2 regions of the Dokdonella soli genome follow, and region 1 is predicted to be linked to the other one. Evidence: predicted binding sites of a transcription regulator. Region 1 holds the regulator's gene; the other holds the start of a gene.
The links. The regulator sigma-54, encoded in region 1, starts transcription at its own class of promoters, with help from an activator protein. The targets are predictions, from matches to a motif close to TGGCACGNGCNTTGC.

Region 1 (5,923 bases):
TCTCGGTGATCACCAGCCGGCGCAGCTGGTGCACATTGAGGTTGCTGGTGTCGACGATGCGGTCGGCGATCGCCAGCATCGGCTTCAGCAGACGGCGCTCCTCGGCGATCGCCTCGGCGAGGCCGAGGCCGTCGCCGGACAGCGGATGCCGGCGACGCGTCTCCGAGTAGCGCTTGATCAGCACCTCGTCGCGCGTGTCCAGGAAAACCAGGTGATAGCCGACATCCGAACGCGCGAGTTCGGCGAGGATTTCCGGCAACCGATTCAGGTTCTCGGCGCGGTTGCGCACGTCGACGCCGACCGCCAGCTTGTGCTGCAGGCCGCCGCCGCCCTGCGAGATCGCCTGAACGAACGCCGGCATCAGTGCGGCCGGCAGATTGTCGACGCAGTAGTAGCCGAGGTCCTCGAGCGTGCGTAACGCGACGGTCTTTCCGGAGCCGGAAAGTCCGCTGACGATGATCAGCTGGTCCGTCGGCGCCGTGGTGCCTTCGCCGGTGCCGCGGTTCGTCGTGTCTACCATGGCGGCAGGCGGCGCATCTGGTGGGCCTGGCGATCCATGAAGGTCTGCGCCGGGTCGAAGCCCTTGCTCTTCAGCATGTGGCTGCGCACCGCGGCTTCGGCGAGCACGGCGATGTTGCGGCCGGGCGCAACCGGAATGATGATCTGCGGAACCTGCACGTCGAGCACTTCCCGGTAGCCGACATCGCCGGTCAGGCGGGTCATGCCGTCGCCGGGCGCATCGAGCTTCTGCGGCTTCAGATGCACGATAAGACGCAGGTACTTGGAAGGTTTCACCGCGGTCTGGCCGAACATGTCGCGTACGTTGAGCACGCCCAGGCCGCGCACCTCGAGCAGGTCGCGCAGCATGTCCGGGCAGTTGCCGTCGATCACGTCCGGCGCGATCAGCGTGAACTCCGGCGCGTCGTCGGCGACCAGGCGATGGCCGCGCGTGATCAGTTCCAGCGCGAGCTCGCTCTTGCCGGTGCCGCTCTCACCGGTGATCAGCACGCCGATCGAATAGACCTCCATCAGCACGCCGTGCAGCGTGATCTGCCGCGCCAGCGTGCGTGCGAGCTGGTATTGCAGATAGGTCAGCAGCTCATGGCCGCGCTTGGGGCTGTGCCAGAGCGGCGTGTTCGATTCCTCGGCGGCCTGACGCAGGTCCGCCGGAATCGCCTGGTCCTTGGTCACCAGCAGCGCGGTCGGATGGTAGGCGACGATCTTCTCGACGGTCTCCCAACGCTGGCGCGAATCGAGGCTGTCGAGGTAATTCAGCTCCTCGGTGCCGATGATCTGCACCTTGTTCGGGTAGATGATGTTGAGGTAACCGACCAGCGACGGCCGGCGTTCCTGGCTGACGCCGGTCTCGATCGCGCGGTTCTCGCCGCGCATGCCGGCGATCCAGCGCAACGCGAGGCGTTCGCCGACGGCGTCGAACAATTGGCGGGCGGTCAGGCGGTCCACGACGACGGATTGGCGGTCAGGGGCGAGGGCACGGTGATGCGGTACTCGGTCAACCGGGGGACACTCGGTGGGCAAGAGTGTACGGGTACAGCAGGGGCGTCGTCACATGACGATCATCGGGGTGGGCCATGCCACCCCGCGCGCCTGAGCTCTAAGCGCGGATCCCTGCGTCTTCGGCCCGCATTCCCCGTTGCAGCAGTGCGCGCAGCGACGGTGCATCCGGCGCCGCGCGCAGCGCCGATGTGATCGCGGTGTCGGAGAAGAGTTCGGCGAGCTCGGCGAGCAGCCGCAGGTGCTGGTCGGTGAAATGGGCCGGGACGATCAATGCGGCGATCAGGTCCACCGGACGGTTGTCGTCGGCGCCGAAGTCGATCGGCGTGGCGAGGCGCACGAAGGCGGCGCGCGCCTCGCCGATGGTGGCACTGCGGCCGTGTGGAATCGCTACGCCATGGCCCAGTCCGGTCGTGCCGAGCCGTTCGCGTGCGGCGATCGCGTCGCGCACGACACCCGTTTCGCCGCCATCGGCGAGCAGGCCCGCAAGCTGGTCGACGAGATCGGCCTTGTCGCGTACGACAAGGCCGGTCCGCACCCGCTCGGTGGGCAGCAAATCGAGGAAGGGCATAGCGGGTGCGTGGTCTCGCGCGAAGGGATCGACGGTCAACTGTAGCGCGCCGAGCGCACTACGTCGGCATGGTGATTGGTGAGCTTTTCCTTGTGCTTGCGCAGCTGCGTCTCGACCTTGTCGACCAGGACGTCGATCGCTGCGTACATGTCGGCCGCGGTCGCGTCCGCATGCAGCGTCTTTCCGGACAGCAGTAACGTCACCTCGGCCTTGTGCAGCAGTTTCTCGATGCCGAGCACGACGGTGATCTCATGCAGCTGGTCGAACAGTCGCGTGACGCGCTCGAACTTGCCGACTGCGTAATCGTGCAATGCGGCAGTGACTTCGACCTGGTGACCCTTGACGTTGATCTGCATGACTGACTCCTTACTGGATGGGTCCGTTCTTGGCCGGCCCCGGTTTGAATGCCGCCCGCGTCGCCGCCCGAGGCAACGAGGCAAGGGCTCCAATGTTTCCGACAAGCGATTGCTGGTTGCGTTCCCTCCTGCCTTTGTGACGAATGGAATCGTGTGCGGATTGCGCATCAGCCCAGCCTGCTGCGGTCGTTCGACGACGGAATGTTGAGCGCCTCGCGGTATTTCGCGACGGTACGCCGCGCGACGTTGATGCCACGCCGGTTCAGCTCGGCCGCGAGCACCTGGTCGGACAGCGGCCGCGTGGGCTGCTCCTCGCCGATCAGCTTCTTGATCATCGCCTGGATCGCGGTCGCCGAGGCCGCACCGCCGTCGACCGTGGTCACTCCGCTGGAGAAGAAATACTTGAACTCGAACGTGCCGCGCGGCGTATGCAGGAATTTGCGCGTGGTCACGCGGCTGATCGTCGATTCGTGCATGCCGATCTCGTCGGCGACGTCCTTCAGCACCAGCGGGCGCATCGCCTCGGCGCCGAATTCGAGGAACGCCTCCTGCGCGCGCACGATCGAGCTGGCGACCTTCAGCATCGTTTCTGCGCGCGTCTTCAGGCTCTTGATCAGCCAGCGCGCTTCCTGCAGCTGACCTTTCAGGTAATTCGCGTCGTCGCGGCGCGCTTTCGCGATCAGGCTTGCATAGTGTTCGTTGATGCCGAGCCGCGGCTGGCAACCGGGCGCGAGCGTCACCTGCCAGCGTCCGCCGACCTTGCGCGCATACGCATCCGGCGCGACATATTCGGCGGTTGCATTGGAGAAGCAGTTGCCGGGTTTCGGCACCAGCGAGCGGATCAGCGCGAGCGCCGTGTCGAAAGAAGCCTCGTCGGCGTGCAGGCGCTGGCAGATGCGTACGCGATCCTGCTTCGCGAGCGCCTCGAGATGATCGGCGACCAGCGTGCGCGCCAGCGCGAGGCCCGGCGTGTCGGCACTGAACGCATCGAGCTGCACGCCGAGGCATTCGCGCAGGTTGCGGCTGGCTACACCGACCGGATCGAAGTGTTGCACGCGATGGCGTACCGATGCGATCTCCTCGAGCGAGACCGTGTGCAGCGAAGCAAGGGTGTCGCGGATCACCTCGTCGCTCTCGCCGAGGTAGCCGTCATCGTCGATCGCCTCGATGATGGTGGCGGCGATCGCGCGGTCGCGCGCGGACATCGGGGTCAGGTTGAGCTGCCAGAGCAGGTGATCGCGCAGGTCCTCGACCTCGGCGTCCTGCGGCTCCATGCCGTCCTCGTCGAGCGCAGTGCCACGGTATTCGGTGCGTTCGAATTCAAGATCGAGCGGCTGCTCGTCGGTGTCGCCGGTGTCGGCCGCGTCGGCCGGGCTTTCGGCTGCCTCGGCATCAGCCGCTGCATCGGCTTCGGCATCCTCGCCGTCGACGAGTTCCTCGGTCATGTCGAGCAGCGGATTCGACTCCAGCGCGGTGTTCAGCTCCAGCTCCAACTCCAGCCGCGACAACTGCAGCAGCCGGATCGCCTGCTGCAGCTGCGGCGTCAACGCCAGCGACTGGTTGAGGCGGATTTGGAGGGCGGGTTTCATGCCGGAAGCGTGCCAAGTCGCGTTTCGGCCATCCTAGCGCCAAAGGCCGGTGGCGGGCAGGGCTTGACGTCGCGGAAAAGCAAGCGGAGGCTGGCTGGATCGTCTGGACTGCGACGGGATTCGCGGGCGATCCCGCAAAAGCGCGCTCTGCAGTGGACTGCGGGACTACATCCTGAACTCGCGCCCGAGATAGACCTCGCGCACCTGCTCGTTGGCGAGGATGTCGGCGGGCGCGCCCTGTGCGAGCACCGCGCCCTCGCTCATGATGTAGGCGCGCTCGCAGATGCCGAGCGTCTCGCGCACGTTGTGGTCGGTGATCAGGATGCCGATGCCGCGCGACTTCAGCTGGCGCACGATGCGCTGGATGTCGACGACGGAGATCGGATCGATGCCGGCGAACGGCTCGTCGAGCAGCATGAAACGCGGCCGCGCAGCCAGTGCGCGCGCGATCTCGACGCGGCGGCGCTCGCCGCCGGAGAGGCTGACGCCTTTCTGGCCGGCGATATGACCGATCTGCAGGTCGTCGAGCAGCGACTCAAGCTCGGCCTGGCGACCGCTGTTGTCGAGGTCGTCGCGCAATTCGAGGATCGCGAGGATGTTGTCGGCCACGCTGAGGCGTCGGAATACCGAGGCCTCCTGCGGCAGGTAGCCGACGCCGAGCCGCGCACGCGCATGCATCGGCAGCGTGGTCACGTCGCGTTCGTCGATGCGGATCGTGCCGGCATCGGCCGCAATCAGGCCGACGACCATGTAGAAGCAGGTCGTCTTGCCGGCGCCGTTGGGGCCGAGCAGGCCGACGATCTCGCCCTGGTCGAGCGAAAACTCGAAGTCGCGCACGACGGCGCGGCTGCGGAAACTCTTGCGCAGGCCCGATGCGCTCAGCATCAGAGGCTGCCGTCCGTGCCGGCCGCTTTCGCGTCGGCCTTTGCAGGCGCGTCCTTGGCCGGTTTCGATTTCGGTTTCGGCTGGGTGATGATGTGGATGCGTCCCGCGGGCGTGTAGTCGCCGCTCTCCATTTCGCCGGTGTTCGTGTTGTAGGTCATGTGCGCGCCGTGGAACTCGCCGCGACCCTGCTGCACGACCTTCACGTCGCCGGTCAGTTCGGCGATGCCGGTGTCGGCGTTGTAGTCGATCTTTTCCGCATCCGCGCTGACCAGGCCGGCGTTGTTGTCCTGCTGTTCCTCGAGGTGGGCCGGCTTGCCGATGATGACCACGCGCTGCACGCCGCCGGACAGGTCGTTGCCCTGCGCATCCTTCGCGTTGTTCGGATGCTGGTACATCGTCGCCTCGTCGCCGTGCACCTTCATCGTGCCCTGGACCATGCGCACGTTGCCCTTGAGATGGGTCGCGCCGGGCTGGTTGTTGTTCGTGTTGAGCTGGGTCTTCTGGTAGTCGGCGGTGATGTCCATCGCCTGTTCGCGGTCGCTGGACCGCGCGTGCGCGGACGACGCGGCCGTCACGGCCAACGCGAACGCGAGCAGGCGCAAGCGCGCTTCATTCCGCGGGGCGCAGCGCACGCTTGGGTTGCAGGGTCGAGTGGACATCCGAAAGTAGCTCCAGGGCCTTGTCGTTGAGATCGCCACGCATGCCGATCCCGCGGAGTATAGAGCCCGGTTGCGTGATCGTGGCCGGCGCCGCGGTTTCCATCTTCTTGTCCTTGGGCCAGGTCGTGAGGTCGCTGGTTACGACATCGACCTGCTTGCCGTCGCTGCCCGGCTCGCGGTGCATCTCGACGTGGCCCTGCAGCTTCATGAGCGTGCCGTCCTTGTTGACCCAGGCCGCGTCCGACTTGCCTTTCCACGGATGGCCGCCTCCGTCGATGAGCATGTAGTCCGGCGTGGTCACGAACACCGAGCCGTCGTCGCCGCGGCGGTCGAGGCGCGGACCGCTGA
Region 2 (5,923 bases), on a different contig from region 1:
TTCTGCGACGGCTTTGACGCAATGTATTAGCGTAGAACCTCGCATGACCCCAAGGGGCAGAACAGCCTCCGACCATCGCGATCGACAAGCGCCCGGCCGGAACAGGGCCGGGCGCCGCGGGTCAGGTCAGATCGCGTAGTACATCTGCGCGCGATCTGCCTCAGATCGCGTAATACATCTGATACTCGAGCGGATGCGTCGCCGCGCGGAAACGCGTGACTTCCTGCATCTTCAGCGTGATGTACGCGTCGATCAGGTCATCGCTGAACACGCCGCCGGCCTTCAGGAAGCCGCGGTCCTTGTCGAGCGCGTCGAGCGCCTGGTCGAGCGAATGGCAGACCGTCGGGATGTTCTTTTCCTCTTCCGGCGGCAGGTCGTACAGATCCTTGTCGGCCGGCGCACCCGGGTCGATCTTGTTCAGAATACCGTCGAGCCCGGCCATCATCAGCGCGGTGAACGTCAGGTAGCCGCTGTTCATCGGGTCCGGGAAACGCACCTCGATGCGGCGTCCCTTCGGGCTGTGCACGAACGGAATGCGGCAGCTCGCGGAACGATTGCGCGCGGAATAGGCAAGCATCACCGGCGCTTCGAAGCCCGGCACCAGGCGCTTGTAGCTGTTCGTCGTCGAGTTCGCGAACGCGTTGATCGCGCGCGCGTGCTTGAAGATGCCGCCGATGTAGTACAGCGCGGTCTGCGACAGGCCGCCGTAGAGATCGCCGGCGAACAGGTTCTGGCCGTTCTTCGCCAGCGACTGATGCACGTGCATGCCCGAACCGTTGTCCCCGACCACGGGCTTCGGCATGAACGTCACCGTCTTGCCGCTCTGGTGCGCGACGTTCTTGATCACGTACTTCATCGTGATCAGTTCGTCGGCCTTCTTGAGCAGCGTGTTGAAGCGCGTGCCGATTTCGCACTGGCCCGCGTTCGCGACTTCGTGGTGGTGTACCTCGACGACCTGGCCGACCTGTTCGAGCACCTTGCACATCTCGCTGCGCAGGTCCTGGAACGTGTCGACTGGCGAGACCGGGAAATAGCCGCCCTTGATGCCGCCGCGATGGCCGGAATTGCCGCCCTCGAACGACTTGCCGGACGACCACGCGGCTTCCTCGGATTCGATCTCGTACGACACGTGATTCATGTCGTTGCGGTAGCGCACCGAGTCGAAGATGAAGAATTCGGGCTCCGGACCGAAGAACGCGGTGTCGGCGATGCCGGTCGATTTCAGGTACGCCTCGGCGCGCCGGGCGACCGAGCGCGGATCGCGCGAATACGCCTGCATCGTGCTCGGTTCCAGCACGTCGCACTGCAGGAGCAGGGTCTTGTCGGCCATGAACGGATCGATGATCGCGGTGTCCGCATCCGGCAGCAGCACCATGTCCGATTCGTTGATGCCCTTCCAGCCGGCGATCGACGAGCCGTCGAACATCTTGCCGTCCTCGAACAGCGACTCGTCGACCGCATGCACCGGGAACGTGATGTGGTGCTGCTTGCCGAGCATGTCGGCGAAGCGCAGGTCGACGAATTCGACGGCGTTGTCCTTGATCAGCTTGAGCACGTTTTGCGCGGACATGGGAAATCTCCTGGGAGGGTGCGCTGTTACAGCAACCGGCATGCCAACGCTCTCGCTTGGCACACCGCAGTTAAATCAATGGCTTGCCGTGACGACATCGAATCGAATGCACATAAAGCATGCAAACATTACGGCTATTTCACCGATTCTGTGCATTCGATAACGATCCGGCCCGCGATTAGACTGCGCACGCATGGCGCGGTCCGGCGCCTCCGTCCCTCCCCCATCCCAAGGCTGACCCGTGAGCGATCTCGTCAACACGATCCTGCTCGGCATCATCGAAGGCATCACCGAATTCCTGCCGGTGTCCAGCACCGGCCACCTGCTGATCGCCGAGCACTGGCTTGGTCAGCGTTCAGACGTGTTCAATGTCGTGATCCAGGCCGGTGCGATCCTCGCCGTGGCATTGATCTATCGCGAACGGCTGTGGCAGCTGGCGACCGGATTCGCCAAACCCGAGAACCGTGACTATGCGCTGAAACTCGCGGTCGCGTTCCTGATCACCGCCGTGCTCGGCTTCGTCGCGACCCGGCTCGGCTTCAAGCTGCCGGAAAAGATCACGCCGGTTGCGTGGGCGCTGATCATCGGCGGCGTCTGGATGCTCGGTGCGGAGTGGCTTGCTGCGAAACAGCCGGACCGCACGCCGGTGACTTGGCGCGTCGCGATCCTGGTCGGCCTCGCCCAGGTCGTCGCCGCGGTCTTCCCGGGCACTTCGCGCTCGGCCGCGACGATCTTCATCGCGATGCTCGCCGGCACCAGCAACCGTGCCGCCGCGACCGAGTTCGCGTTCCTGGTCGGCATCCCGACGATGTTCGCCGCGAGCGGCTACGAGCTGTTGAAAGCACTCAAGGCCGGCGGTGGTGCGCACGAGGACTGGAACGCGCTGGCGATCGCGTTCGTGGTCTCGCTGGTCACCGCGTTCGTCGCGGTGAAGTGGCTGCTCGGCTACATCCGCGCGCACCGCTTCACGCCGTTCGCGATCTACCGGATCGTGCTCGGCATCGCGTTGCTGATCGCGTTGCCGGCGGGGGTTTGACGCGCGTGTTGGCATCGCTGCGCTCGGCCCAACCTACCCATTGCCGGAGTGCGGATGACGTGTAGGTTGGGGTGAGCGCAGCGAGCCCCAACGTGGCGCAGGTTTGGCGTCGCGGCGAGCTATACGCCCGCGGCGCGGTTGAAATCGCCGATCGCGCCGATCAGTTCGGTGACCGCCTCGCGCTCGACCTCGGTCAGGTACGGGTTCCACGCATCCAGCAGCACCACGACTCTCGTGTCGGCGCTGCGATTCCAGGCTTCGTGTTCGTAGGTATCGTCGAAGCTGAAGCAGCGCCCTTCCTCCCAGCGCCGCAGCTCGCCGCTGACATTCAGCGCCAGATCTCCGTCCGGCACGACCAGCGGCAGATGCGTGACCACGCGCGTGTTGGTCACGCCGTGGTGCGGCAGGATGTGCGAGCCGGGCGTCAGCACCGAGAAGCAGACTTCCGGCGCATGTTCGCGGACGTGGCACAGCGGTGTCGCGTCGAGTGCGGCCGCAGCACGCGGGCAGCGCAGCGCGTTCGCATCGTGGCGCACGCCGTGGCGATAGAAGAAGAACGCGTTCCACGCCGGCGCGCCGCGGTCGCCACGCAGGTAGTCGTGCAGCGTCTGCTTGTCGTCGACGTGCCCGAGGAACGGCTCGAAGTCGCGATCCTCGGCCAGCAGCGCGAGCATCTCGTCACGGATCACCGCGGTCTGCGCCTCGAGTTGCGCATACCACGGGAACAGTTCGCGATCGAAGAAGCGCGGCGCGGGAAGATCCGGGAAATACAGGAATTTCGGACGTTGCTTCGGCTCGGGATAGTTCGGCGGCAGCTCGCCCAGATAGATCGCCAGGCTCTTCTCCACGCGCGCGAGCGCTGCGCCGCCGTGACGCTCGCGCAGCGGCTGCAGCAGCCCGAGGAACAGTTCACGTCGACCGGCGCTGACCAGACGCATCGCATGCTTGACCAGCGGCTGCAGTTCCACCGCGGTCGTCGCATCGCTGAGCCAGTGCCCGTGCTCCTGCGCGGTCATGATCGCGCCGAAATAGACCGGCAACGCATCCGCGTGGCGACCCAGCGCCTGCAGGATCTCGCCCAGTCGCAGGCGCGCGGCGAACAGATCCGGCGCCAGTTCCGTGCCGCGCTTCATCGCGGCGTGCGCCTCATCGAGATGGCCGCGTTCGCGCTGCAGGGCGCCGAGGTTGACCAGGGTGATCGCATCGTCCGGCTGTGCGCGGTGTGCACGGCCGAGCAGCTCGAGCGATTCGTCGATCTGGCCGCGGCGGTGCGCGCAGATCGCGAGGAAATTCAGCGCGTCGACATCGTCGGGAAGTTCACGCAGCAGATCGCCGAACGCGCGCTCGGCCTCGAGCATGCGGCCCTGGTTGGCCAGTGCGAGCGCCGCAGCGCGACGCTCCGCGTGCGGAAGCGGGGAAGCCTGGTTCATGCCGGATCAACCGTGCTGGAATCAATCGCGCATGCTAGCAGCGAACGCGAGCACGGCGTGCGGAAACTGACGCGTCGGGAATGCCACGCTGCCGCCGCGTGCTTCACTTCTTCGCTGAGGGCATCGGCGCTGCATAACTCACACGGTAGACCGCCCCGACCAGATCGTCCGAGACGAGCAGCGCGCCATCGGGCATGACCAACACGTCGGCCGGCCGGCCCTGCGCAATCTCGTCGTGCTGGAAGCCATCGATCAGCGGCTCGTAGCCGAGCACACGGCTGCCATCGAGGCGCACCGTCATCACACGGTAGCCGGACTTCTTCGAGCGGTTCCACGAACCGTGCTCGGCGATGATCGCGGCGCCGCGATACGCGGCCGGAAACATCGTGCCGGTGTAGAAGCGCATGCCGAGCGAGGCGACATGCGCGCCGAGCTTGAGCACCGGCGGCGTGTAGTCCTTGCACGACTTGCCCTTGCCGAACTCCGGATCCAGCGTGTCGCCCTGGTGGCAGTATGGGAACCCGAAGTGCTCGCCCGTTCGCGTGATGCGGTTGAGTTCGTCGGACGGCAGGTCGTCGCCGAGCTCGTCGCGACCGTTGTCGGTAAACCAGAGCTGCTGCGTGCCCGGCTGCCAGTCGAAGCCGACCGAGTTGCGGATGCCGAGCGCGACATCGCGCCAGTCCGATCCGTCCGCCTTCATGCTGATCAGTTTCGCGAAGTCCTTGCCGGGTTTGCAGACGTTGCACGGCGCGCCGGTCGGCACGTAGAGCCTTCCATCGGGGCCGAACGCGAGGAACTTCCAGCCGTGATGGGTCTTGTCCGGCAGCTTGTTGGTGACGACGATGGGCTTGGGCGGATCGTCGAGATGCTGCTCGATATCGCGCAGCACGAGGATGCGGCTGACCGCGCCGATATAGAGATCGCCGTCGTGGAACGTGATGCCGCTCGGCATCTGCAGGCCGCTCGCGACCACGCGTACGCGCGCAGGCTTGCCTTCGTGGCCGGCGTCGGTCAGCGCATACACCTTGCCGGCGTCGCGCGAGCCGACGAACACGGTGCCGTTCGCGCCGCGCACGAGTTCACGCGCGTTCGGCACCGCGTCGGCATATACCTCGATGTGGAATCCGGACGGCAGCGACAACGAGTCCAGCGCAACCGCGGCGGAGCAGGCCGGCGCAACGAACAGCAGGATGGACAGCGCGAATCCGCGCATCGCAGTCTCCTTAGTCGAAGTGTCGGAACGCCTCCGCCAGCGCATCCCGGTAGCCCTGCCAGTGTCCGCCCGCGAAGCGCGTCGGCAAACCGCCGAAGCCACGCTGTGCGGCCGCGAACTGGGATCCCGGCTGCAGCGCATCGACGCCGAGGAAGCGCGCGAGCTCCACGCCACCCAGCTGCGCGTTGTCGAGCAGTGCATCTGCGGCGACGACCAGGCGGCGCGGATCGCCGAGCTCGCCGCCATGGCCGAGATGGCGACGCGCGCGAGCGAGCCATTCCGCCGCGACCTCGGGTTGCGCACACGGAAAGCCGTCCGCCCAGCCGAACGCAAGCCAGTTCAGCAGCGCATCGCGCGGATCCCGCTCGACGATGACCAGGCGCGTGCCGGGCATCGCGCGGCGCACCAGCGCAAGCAGATGCGCGTCCCAGCGCGGCAGCCAATCGATGACCGGTCGATCCAGCGCGACACCGCTCGCGCGCAGCGGCGTGAGCCAGCGCTCGCGCAGCGCCTCGCGATCGGCGGCGCCGAGTTCACCGCAGTAGTACGGGAAGCGCGGCCGGTTGAAGTCGTCGTCGCGCAGCAATCCGCCGATGCGGTCGCGCAGCACGATCAGCTGCGGCTGGTCGGCGAGCAGCGCGGCGACCTGTTCGACGCCGCTGCCCGGCGTGCCG

Region 2: glnA (type I glutamate--ammonia ligase) is a predicted target of sigma-54. The motif match lies at 1,602-1,616, and genes of this name have one in related genera.

Annotation. Positions count from the first base shown of each region.
Region 1 covers NZ_BAAAEU010000007.1:49,155-55,077, reverse strand. Annotated here, with positions in the region: gene rapZ (RNase adapter RapZ) at 1-520, opposite strand, end outside; gene hprK (HPr(Ser) kinase/phosphatase) at 514-1,464, opposite strand; gene ABD002_RS08635 (PTS sugar transporter subunit IIA) at 1,616-2,125, opposite strand; gene hpf (ribosome hibernation-promoting factor, HPF/YfiA family) at 2,122-2,442, opposite strand; gene ABD002_RS08625 (RNA polymerase factor sigma-54) at 2,610-4,031, opposite strand; gene lptB (LPS export ABC transporter ATP-binding protein) at 4,197-4,916, opposite strand; gene lptA (lipopolysaccharide transport periplasmic protein LptA) at 4,916-5,518, opposite strand; gene lptC (LPS export ABC transporter periplasmic protein LptC) at 5,526-5,923, opposite strand, start outside.
Region 2 covers NZ_BAAAEU010000006.1:112,457-118,379, forward strand. Annotated here, with positions in the region: gene ABD002_RS06205 (hypothetical protein) at 1-30, shown strand, start outside; gene glnA (type I glutamate--ammonia ligase) at 161-1,570, opposite strand; gene ABD002_RS06215 (undecaprenyl-diphosphate phosphatase) at 1,812-2,606, shown strand; gene ABD002_RS06220 (aspartyl/asparaginyl beta-hydroxylase domain-containing protein) at 2,726-4,036, opposite strand; gene ABD002_RS06225 (PQQ-dependent sugar dehydrogenase) at 4,140-5,249, opposite strand; gene ABD002_RS06230 (tetratricopeptide repeat protein) at 5,260-5,923, opposite strand, start outside.